Regions from separate parts of the Polymorphospora sp. A560 genome, predicted to be linked through region 2. Evidence: riboswitches for the same ligand, from Rfam matches in the RefSeq annotation. Region 2 holds a riboswitch; the other holds the start of a gene.
The links. A riboswitch is a leader RNA that binds a small molecule or an ion and turns the genes downstream of it on or off. The one in region 2 is predicted to bind cyclic di-AMP.

Region 1 (5,457 bases), 360 kb from region 2:
TCGTACGGTTCGCGACTCGTCGCTGTCGGCGTGCACCCAGTCGGTGCTGGCCGCCGAGACGGGCCATCTCGAACTCGCCCACGACTATCTGGGCGAGGCCGCCCTGATGGATCTGCACGACATCCACCAGAACACCCGCGACGGGGTGCATGTGGCGTCGCTGGCGGGGGCGTGGATCGCGCTGGTGGCCGGGCTCGGCGGGATGCGTGACCACGACGGCCGGTTGTCGTTCGCGCCCCGGCTGCCGAGCCGGATCGGCCGGCTGGAGTTCTCGTTGATGTGGCACGGCCGGCGGCTGCGGGTCGACGTGCGGCCGCACGAGGTGACGTACGCGCTGCGGGACGGCGACGACGACACCCGGCTGGAGTTGCGGCACCACGGTGAGGAGGTCACGGTGACCTGTGACGATCCGGTGACCCTGCCGATCCCGGCGGCTCCGCCGGCGGGGCCGCCGCCCCGCCAGCCGCCGGGGCGTGCCCCGGCCCGCCGGTCGGCGCTGGGCGAGCTGTGACGGATACGCCGGAGCCGGGTCGCGCAGGCGACCCGGCTCCGGCGTGAGTGTCCCTACAGCAGGGACAGGTGCACGTGGTTCGTGTGGTCGGTGTTCGGGTCGCCGTAGGCGCCGCTGTACGACTTCCAGCCGATCGCCGGTAGCCAGACCTGTTTGAACCAGATGACGTAGAGGATGCCGAGCCGGTCGGCGTTGCGGACCAGGAACGCGGCCAGGTTGTTGCCGTACAACCTGTTCTCACCCTGCGCGACGCCGCCGAAGCCCTTCTTCTGGGAAGAGAAGTCGCAGGCGCGTCCCTTGGGGTGCTCGTACGGCCCACCGGGGCGGTAGCAGGAGACGTACCAGTTGAACCCGGCCTTCTGGGTCTCCTTGAGCGCGTGCAGGGTACGCGCGGTGATGCATCCCGAGGTCGTCGGGTCGTTCTGGTTGCACGACTGTGCCGGCCACGATCCATCGCGGTTGCGCGGGGCCTGCGCGGCGATCGGCGAGGTCGCGTTGACGAACCCGCCGGTCGAGGCGCCGCCGGCCAGCCGGAGCGCCTTCTCGGTCTCGGCCTTTTTCTTCGCCATGACCTCGAGTTGCTGCTGCTCCTCGGTGACGGCCTGGTCGATCGCGGCCTTGGCCCGGTTGGCCTGGTCGAGCGCGGCGTTGAGTTCGCGCATCTTCCGGTTGTCGTGCTGGGCGAGGGCGTCGAGGCTCTCGGCGCGGTCGAGGAAGTCCTCGGGCGACGCGCTGTTGAGCAGCATCATCATCGGCCCGATGCGGCCCATCCGGTAGGCGTTGGCCGCCACCTGGCCGATCTCGGGCTGGAGCATCTCGATCTGCTTTTCGACCTTCTGCAGTTCGAGGGTGAGCTGCAGCTGGCGCTTGCGTGAGTTGTCGACCGCCGTCTTCGCCTCGACGTAGCCACGGCTGGTGGCTTCCATCACGTCGCGCAGCAACGGGTTCTCACCCTCGTCGCCGGGCGTCGTCGGTGCGGAAGTTGGCTCGGCGTGTGCCGTGCCGGGGGCGACCGCCAAGCCGATGAGCACGGCTACGGCGGTCACGAGCGTGACGGGCAGCGACTGCCGCCGACGCTGGAATGACGTCATCTACCGTTCCTCCCATCTGCCGCCGACCGGGTTAGCTGACGGGTTCGGGACGGAAGGATCCCTACCGCTGGCGCGGATTCACCCCGGGACACCTGGTTCCCCGGCTCGCCTCGCGGCGATTGGGCGGCGGTCACCACCGGCGCCGATGGGCGCCGCCGGGCGGAGACCGCGGGCCAGCCTACCGGATGGTTCGGGTCCGTCGCTCCGGAACCACCGAGCCACTACCAGGGCGGATGCGTTACAGGACAACGACTTTCGGTGATGTCTGTTGGTCGGTCGAGCCGGCCGCCGGCGGCTGCCGGGCGGTGACTTGCCAGCTTGCTGACAGGTTCCACATGGCCGGCGCCCAGCGGCACGACTCATGGTGAATCCCGGTAAACCGTCCAACCGTTACCAATCGGAGGAAAGTGATCATGCAGATCGTCCCCAGGAAGGCGGCACTCGTCGGCCTCGGTGCGGCCGGGGTGCTCGCTCTGGCGGTGGCCGTACCGACCGTGGCCCTCGCCGAGGATCCGACACCCGCGCCGTCGACGTCGTCCTCCAGCGCGCCGTCCCGGACGGAGCAGCACGAGGAACGGCGGGCCGAGCACAACCGGCAGCTCGCCGAGGGGCTGGCCGCCGAACTCGGCGTCGACGTGGAGAAGGTCAGCGCCGCGCTGGAGAAGGTGCAGGGTGACCTGCGCACCGGGGCCGAGCAGGAGCGGCAGGCGAAGCTCAAGGAGCGGCTCGACGCGGCGGTCGAGGAAGGCAAGCTGACCCGGGAGCAGGCCGACGCGATCATCGCGGGCGCCGAGGCCGGCGTGTTCGGGGGCAAGGGCGGCGGGTTCGGGCCGGGGCCGGGACGCGGCGGACGCTGACCGGAGCCCGGCACCCACCGGATCGCGGGCCGGCGGCGGACCTGTCCGCCGCCGGCCCGCGCGGTCTCAGCAGTAGAGGTTGTTGCCGGGCGTGGTGCCGAGGATCTGGACGAACCGCTGGTAGGCGTTCACCCGACTCTGCACCGTGGCCGGGTTGCGGCCGTTGCACTCCAGCGCGCCGTTGATGCTGCGGATCGTCTCACCGAAACCGATCCCGTTGACCATCGCGTGGTGCGGGGTCATCGTGCCCGGACCCGACTGGGTGTTCCAGTACCACAGCGCCGTCTTCCAGGCCACGGCCGCGTCGTTCTGCACCAGCCACGGGTTGGTGAGCAGCGGCAGGCCAAGCGCGTCGCCGGCCGCCTTGTAGTTGAAGTTCCAGCTCAACTGCACGGGGCCGCGGCCGTAGTAGGCGGCCTGGCCGGCCGGGCAGCCGTACGGCTGGCTGGTGTCGCAGTAGTGCGGGTAGTTGGCCTGGTTCTGCTCGACGATGTGGACCAGCCCGCCGGTCTCATGGTTGACGTTGGCCAGGAAGGCCGCCGCCTCGCGCCGCCGGGTGGTCTCGTCACCGGTCTTGGCGAAGCCCGGGTACGCGCTCAGCGCGGCGGTCAGCCCGCTGTAGGTGTAGAAGCCGTTCCGGCTCGGGAACATCTGGTTGAACTGCGCCTGGCTGACCACGAAGCCGGTGTTGCCGCCCGGCGGGGTGGTGGGCGGCTGCCCGCCGCAGGAGTAGGGCTCCCAGTACCAGGTGCTGATGATCGGGTCGTACCCGGGATTCTCGTGCTTGGCCCGGTAGTACTGGCCGTTGGTGTAGCGGACGATCGAGCCGGCCGGGTACCACTGGCCGGCGACCCAGGCGGGGTGGTTGCAGTTGGTGCCCGGCGGCGGCTGGGTGCCGCCTCCGCAGGTGCCCTGGTCGGCCCAGACGCCGGAGCCACCGGTGCTGGGCGCCTCGCCCTGCGTCCACCACTTGGCCTGCCAGTTACGGCCGTTGTGGGAGGCGGTCATGCCTCCGGTGTAGACCGCCGAGGAGTTCCAGGCGGTCGCGCAGGTCGCGGCGGACGCGGACGACATCGGTACGACGACGGCCAGGGCGACCGCGACCGCGAGTGCGGCCAGCGACGCGATCGTGCGTTTTCTGGACACGTAATCACTCTCCTCGTTACAGCAGACTTAGACAGCCATCTTTTAATAAACTTTACTAACCTATTCCGTCGGCCAACGCAAGGGGATCGAGCCCCGGGCATACGCGGGGCGCACGACGGCACCGGCCGAGGTCATCCGGCGAGGAGACGCCACCGGGCCGCACCGCACGGCCGGTTGCGGGGCGAACCGGATGGACCGACCGAGCTGCCCAACGGCCGAGATGATCTAGATAAATACTCTTCGCCGCACGGTGCCCAATACGGTCGAACGACCCCGAGCACGAGGAGCCACCCATGTCACCGCTGGCCGACGGAGCCAGCACAGCACTCACGCCGACCCGGGTACGGCTCGTGCCGAGTTGGACCGCCGGCGCCGGCGTACCCGACGTGGACGCGTCCGCGCTCCTGGTGACCGCGGCCGGCAGGGTCCACGGCGACAAGGACCCCGTGTTCTACGACCAGCAGCACCACCCGAGCGGCGCGGTCGTCCACTCCGGAAAGCGGACCGGTCCGGCCGGTCCCCTCAACGGCTGCAGGTGAGGCGTCAGCGCCAGCCCACGTCGATCCGGTCGCCGCGCTCGTCGAAGAAGTGCAGGGCGTCCAGGCGTACCGAGATCGCCAGCGGATGGCCCGCCGACACCCCCGGGTACGGCGCCAGCCGTACGGCCAGTTCCGCCGGCCGCCGGTGGTGCCGGCCGGGGTCGCTGAGCACACTGGTCCGGCCGCCGGCCTGCCGCTGCCGCGGGATCGAGCGGCCGGCGTCCGCGCCGCGCCCGGTCAGCCGCTGGACGGCATTACCGAGCCGCTTGATCGGCCCCGGTTCGGCGGCCTGGCCGGGGACCGCGCCGCTGATGTCGTCGACGACCACGGCGGTCGCCCCGATGTCGAGGTAGGCCAGCGACTCGTGGCCGTGGTGCTCCAGGTAGCGGATCCGGCCCTGGAGCACGTCGCCCTGGGTGTCGGGTGCGACCGGGGTCAGCGCCTCGGCCCGCATCCCGACGACGATCCGCTCACCGTGGTAGTGCGCGACGGCCCGCGCCCGGATGTCGTCCCATGGCAGGTAGAGCGCCTGGTCACCGAGGTTGAGCGTGACGTAGCGGTCCAGGTGCACGTAGACCGACGCCTCGAGCAGGTTCATCCGGGGGCTGCCGAGGAAGGCGGCGACGTAGAGGGTCGCCGGCCGCCCGTAGACCTGGGTGGGGGTGCCGACGTCCTGGAGCACCCCCTTACGCATGATCGCCACCCGGTCGGCCATGGTCAGCGCCTCGGCCTGGTCGTGGGTGACGTAGATGGTGCTGACCTTCAGCTCGCGCACCAGTCCGGAGATCTCGGCCCGCAGCTCCGCCCGCAGACCGCTGTCCAGGTTGGACAGCGGTTCGTCCATCAGGAACAGTCCGGGGCGGCGTACGATCGCGCGTCCCATCGCGACCCGCTGACGCTGGCCACCGGAGAGCTGGTTCGGTTTACGGCCGAGCACGTCGCCGATGCCGAGGGCGCTGGCGACGTCGGCCACCCGCTCACCGCGCGGAGCGGGCTCCACCCCGGACAGCCGCAGCGGGAAGGCGATGTTGTCGCCGACCGTCATGTGCGGATAGAGGGCGAAGTCCTGGAAGACCATGGCGATCCGGCGGTCGCGAGGTGGCAGGTCGTTGGCCAGCTCACCGTCGAGCAGGATGGCCCCCGAACTCGGGTCCTCCAGCCCGGCGACCATCCGCAGCACGGTGGACTTGCCGCAGCCCGACGGGCCGAGCAGCACCATGAACTCGCCGTCGTTAACGTCCAGATTGACGTTGTCGACCGCGATCGTGCCGTCGTGGAACACCTTTGTGACGTCTTTGAGCGCGACGGTTGTC
Region 2 (5,457 bases):
CCAACTCGAGGCGCAGATCAACGACAAGTGGCACGAACTCGAACCGATCATCGAGCAGTACAACAAGGTCCGTGTCGAGTTGAAGGCCAACGAGAAGAAGGCGGCCGAACTCGACAAGAAGATCCAGCCGCTGATGTTGCAGACCGAGATGGCGACCGAGCGGATCGGCCTGCTCGCCACCCGGCAGTACAAGGGCGGCCCGTCGTTGAGCCTCAACGCGCTGCTCACCGTCGGCACGCCGGACAGCCTCGCCGACCAGATGACGATGCTCCGGATGCTGGCCCGCCACGAGCAGCGGCAGGTTGCCGGCGTCGTCACCGTGAAGGAGCAGTACGAGACGGAGAAGATGACCCTCGAGACGGTCATCACCGAGCAGCGCAAGCAGGATGCCGATCTCGCGGCGAAGAAGAAGAAGATCGACACCGAGATCAAGAACCTGGAGCGGCTGCAGGCCCAGATGAACATCCCGATCGGCCCGCCGGTCCGCATCGGTACCTGCCCGACCAACCACCCGAACCGTGCCGTGGCCACCGCCTGCGCCCAGATCGGCAAGCCGTACGTGTGGGGCGCGGCCGGTCCGAACTCCTTCGACTGCTCCGGCCTGACCCAGTACGCGTGGGCCCGGGCCGGCGTGTCCCTGCCGCACTACACCGGCGCGCAGTGGAACCGCGGAACCGCGGTGAGCCGGGCCGATGCCAAAGCCGGAGACCTGGTCTTCTTCGGTAGCGACCTGAGCCACGTGGGCATCTATCTCGGCAACGGGGTCACGGTGCACGCCCCCCGGGCCGGCCTACCGGTGCAGATGGCGAGCATCGACCAGATGGGCAAGCCGGTCGTCGGCTTCCGGCGCGTCGGAACCGGATAGGCACCTGTTCCCACGAATCGGCCCCCGCTCCCGGCGGGGGCCGATTCTTTTGGAACGGGTCAGCGCGGAGCGCCGACTGGTGACATGAGGATCTGTACGTCCTCCCGGTCCACGTACATGAACCGGTGTCCGAACTGGATCTGCACGTACGTCTTCTCGCCGCGGATCACCGTCCAGTCGCCGGGCGAGTTGCCCTCGTACGTGCTGGCCCGGTAGTACTCGCTGCCCAGCACGTCACCGACGGCGTACCGTTCGCCGGCCTTCATCGTGTACTGCAACGGGGAGATCGTCTGGTAGGGCACCCCCGCCGGGTACGCCGCCGCCTCGGGGTAGGCACGGCCGTACAGCGGGATGGTGTCCTTGCCGGGCTTCGGGGTGGCGACCAGGCCGATCGACCACTTGCCGTTCGGCGCCGACGGCGGATTGTGGAACCACGCCTTCTGCCCGAGATACCAGATCGCCGTCCAGTCGCCGCGCCGCTCGGCGATCGCGTACGTCTGCCCTGCCGACGCCCGCGCTCCGTGGTCGGAGATGTGCATCGTGTTCGGCGTACCGTCGGGGCGCTTCGCCAGGTCGTTGACGAGCGGGGCGTCCGGGCTCGGCGCGCTGCGCAGGATCACCGACGACGAGCCGCGCGACGGGCACGGTACGCCCGCGACCTCGCAGCCGGTGAACGCCGGCCGGTTCGTCGCGAAGTCCGGGTCGATCGTGACCAGGCCGGTACGGTGCGTGCCGGTGCTCCAGAACGGCGCCTTCAGCAGGTCGAAGTAGTGCGACCAGTTCCAGTACGGGCCCGGGTCCCAGTGCATGCTGCCCATGTTGCTGGCGAGCGTGCCGGGCACGTTGTCGTGCCCGATGATGTGCTGCCGGTCGAGCGGGATGCCGAGCCGCAGCGCCAGGTGCCGCACCAGCTTGGCGGAGGTGCGGTACATCGCCTCGGTGTACCAGGTGCCCTGGGCGGCGAAGCCCTCGTGTTCCAGGCCGATCGCCTTGGCGTTGACGAACCAGTTGCCGGCGTGCCAGCCGACGTCCTTGGCCTTCAGGTGCTGGGCGATGTGCCCGTCGACCGAGCGCAGCGTGTAGTGCCAGCTCACCCAGTTCTTGTCCTGGGCCAGCCGGGTCGTGCCGGCGAAGTAGCCCTCGGCGTCGTGGATGACGATGTACTCGATCTTCTGCTGGGCCGGGCGGTTGCCCTTGTCGTGGTTGCCGTAGCTGGTCGGGACCGTTCCGTCGCCGCGCAGTTCGTACGGCGCCGGCAGCCACTCGCAGGAGATGTCGTCCGGGCACTCCAGCCCGTCCGGGCGGGCCAGCTTGCGCAGGCCGAGCCGGTCCAGCCAGGACGTCGCCGGGGTGAGGCCGGCGTGCCGGGCCAGACTGACCTGGTGGCCGTCGTCGGTCCGCCGGGTCGCGCCGGTACGGATCGTCGAGTAGACCTCGTCGGCGAAGGCGGCCGCCGCGTCACGGGTGTCGGCGCCGGAGTAGCGCGCGACCGCGCCGTACCAGTCGGCCGGGTCGCTGCCGGCACCCTGCGGGGCACCCAGTTCCCGCTGGTACGCGGCGAGCAGCGCGGCGCCGCCGCGGATGTTGACCACCGGGTCGGTACGCAGCGCCTCGGCTCCGGCCCCGGTCAGTCCGGCGGCGGTGCCGAGGGTACGCAGCGCCGCCTCGTCCGGCGGGTTCGGCGCGGGGTGTTCGAGTTCGATCGCCTCGCGGGAGGTGTCGCCGCGCGGGTCCTCGTGGGTGCCGTGGTGACCGGGTACCGGCAGGCTCGCCACGTGCGCGGCGTCGGTGAGGTGCATCGGGCCGTACCCGCCGCTCGTGCTCGGCGTGCCGGCGTTGGTGTCCCAGCGCGACTGCAGGTACGACACGCCGAGCAGGATGCTCTCCGGTACGCCGTACTCGGCGGACGCGGCGGCGTACTGCTGCTGTCTGGTATCGGTCGGGGCTGGCACGGCGGGTGCCGGGCTGACCGGCACGAGCGTCGCGGCGCCGACGACCGCGACGCTGAGCAGGATCCGCCTGCCCGTCGGCTTGGTGAGACGCTGCATCGAACCTCCAGTCGGATTGATCTATGTCGTCACCTTCGTCCGTGTGGCCGCTCCCGTCAATGGATTCCGGACGATGTCTGCGTACTGTAGGAAACTTTCATGCCTGACTGACTGCGACAGGCTTGACACGCAACGGATTTCACAGGTCCGGTGGTTGCGCATTGATAACGACGCTGCCTAATGTGATGAACCGTCGAGCGGGATCCGGCCATCCACCAGGGATGGCGTCGACTCGACACCGCCGAGTCACAACAAGGTCGTGAGCCGGGGACCCAGAAGTAACCGGGGTGAATCCGCAGACTTGCGGTAGGGCGCAACTCTCCCGCCCGAACCCGTCAGCTAACCCGGTAGGCGGTCCGTAAGGAGAAGGAGCACCGACCCCGGTGGCTGATCATGCACCGTGGCGCCGACTCTTCCGGCCGGCGACCGCCGGCCGACCGCCGGCCCTGCCACGTCTCCGCCGGTTGACCAGGACAACCGTCTTCGTCGCCGTCGCCAGTGTCGCCATCGTCCTCTTCGGAGCGGTACCCGCCCAGGCCGAGCCGACCGTCGCCGAGATCGAAGCCCAGATCGACAAGTCGTGGAGCCAGCTCGAGCCGGTGATCGAGCAACACAACGCCACCCGCGAGCAACTGGCGACGAAGAAGAAGCAGGCCGACGCCCTCGCCGCGAAGATCGCCCCGCTTCAGCTCCAGGTCGACCTGGCCATGGAACGCGTCGGTCAGTTCGCGACCCGCGCCTACAAGGGCGGCAACACGTCGGCGTTGAACTCGATTCTCACCAACGGCTCGCCGCAGACCCTCGCCGACCAGCTAGAACTGCTCGACCAGTTCGCCCGCCGGCAGGCCCGCGACATCCAGAGCGTGGTCGACCTCAAGGCGCAGTACACGGCGCAGAAGGGCCCGCTCGACACCCTCGTCGCCCAGCTCACCACGACCGAGGCCGAGCTGGCAGCCAAGACCAAGCAGATCAACGCGGACATCAAGAAGCTCCAGGAGCTGCGGCTCAAGGCGTACGGCACCTCCGGCGGCCTCGGCTCGCTGCGTCCGGCGCCCTGTCCGGCGACGTACCCGGGTGGGCCGGCCAGCACGGTCGCGAAGTTCGCCTGCTCCCAGATCGGCAAGCCCTACGTCTGGGGCGCCTCCGGGCCGAACGGCTACGACTGCTCCGGTCTGATGCTCGCCGCCTGGGGCAAGGTCGGCGTACGACTGCCGCACAACGCCGCCGCCCAGCGCCGGACGATGCCCTCGATCAGCCGCTCCGAGCTGCGCCCCGGTGACTTCGTCTTCTACAACTCCGACCTCAGCCACGTCGGCATGTACGTCGGCAACGGCTGGCTGGTGCACGCCTCCCAGGCCGGCGTACCGGTCCTGATGAAGCGCTACGACAACGGCACGATCCACAGCTTCGGCCGCCCCAGGATGTGACGGCGAGGCCAAAAGGGGCGGCTCCCTCGACGGGAGGCGCCCCTTTTGCTGTCTTCGTGCCTCAGCGGACCGGCCAGGTCCGCCAGTTCTGCCACGAGCGGCTCGGCGTCGGTCCACGCTGCCCCTGGTAGCGCGAACCGTAGACCGCCGACCCGTACGGGTGCTCGGCCGGCGACGACAGCCGGAAGATGCAGAGTTGGCCGATCTTCATCCCCGGCCAGAGCGTGATCGGCAGGTTGGCCACGTTGGACAGCTCCAGCGTCACGTGCCCGGAGAAGCCCGGATCGATGAAGCCGGCCGTCGAATGCGTCAGCAGGCCGAGCCGGCCGAGGCTCGACTTGCCCTCCAACCGTCCGGCGAGCTGGTCGCCGAGGGAGATCACCTCGAGCGTCGACGCGAGCACGAACTCGCCCGGATGCAGCACGAACGGCTCCCCGTCCGGTACCTCGACAGCCGAGGTCAGGTCATCCTGCTGCACCGACGGGTCGATGTGCGTGTAGAGGTGGTTGTTGAACACCCGGAAGAGCCGGTCGAGCCGTACGTCGATACTCGACGGCTGGACCAGCGCCGGATCGAACGGCTCCAGCGCCAGGGCGCCCGCCTTGATCTCACTGACGAGGTCGCGGTCGGAGAGCAGCATCGTCACACCATAGCGAGCCGGTCTGGGTGGGTCGGCGGCCCGCCCCGCCGGTTCGGGCAGATTGTGCTGGTCAGATCCGCGGTTCGTTACCCGTGTCGTACAGATGTTCGATAGAATTCCGGTATGGCTACCTGGACCGAGTTCGCCGCCGACGAGCCCCGACTCGCCGAAGCGATCCGTTCGCTGATGCACCAGTACGGCCCCGGCCTGGGCTACCTGGCCACCGTCCGGGCCGACGGCGGGCCGCGCGTACACCCCGTCGCCCCGGTGATCACCGACGAGGGCCTCTTCTGCTTCGTCGTCGACTCACCCAAACGCCGCGACCTGGAGCGCGACGGCCGGTACGCCCTGCACTCGTTCCCCCCGGAGGACAGCGACGACGAAGCCTACGTCGCCGGCCGCGCCCGTCCCGTGACCGACCAGGCACGGGTCGCCCGGCTGGCCGACACCCTGCGCGCCACCGACGACGTCGACTGG

Region 1: it holds a riboswitch for cyclic di-AMP, as region 2 does, so the genes downstream of both, QCD66_RS02075 (coiled-coil domain-containing protein) here and QCD66_RS00355 (NlpC/P60 family protein) in region 2, are expected to answer to the same signal.

Annotation. Positions count from the first base shown of each region.
Region 1 is NZ_CP122282.1:440,267-445,723, reverse strand. It holds gene QCD66_RS02080 (glycoside hydrolase family 65 protein) at 1-511, shown strand, start outside; gene QCD66_RS02075 (coiled-coil domain-containing protein) at 565-1,602, opposite strand; cyclic di-AMP (ydaO/yuaA leader) riboswitch at 1,607-1,738, opposite strand; gene QCD66_RS02070 (hypothetical protein) at 2,016-2,459, shown strand; gene QCD66_RS02065 (glycoside hydrolase family 19 protein) at 2,526-3,605, opposite strand; gene QCD66_RS02060 (TerD family protein) at 3,899-4,144, shown strand; gene QCD66_RS02055 (ABC transporter ATP-binding protein) at 4,149-5,457, opposite strand, start outside.
Region 2 is NZ_CP122282.1:78,595-84,051, forward strand. It holds gene QCD66_RS00345 (NlpC/P60 family protein) at 1-865, shown strand, start outside; gene QCD66_RS00350 (N-acetylmuramoyl-L-alanine amidase) at 925-2,913, opposite strand; cyclic di-AMP (ydaO/yuaA leader) riboswitch at 3,143-3,281, shown strand; gene QCD66_RS00355 (NlpC/P60 family protein) at 3,297-4,340, shown strand; gene dcd (dCTP deaminase) at 4,402-4,980, opposite strand; gene QCD66_RS00365 (pyridoxamine 5'-phosphate oxidase family protein) at 5,104-5,457, shown strand, end outside.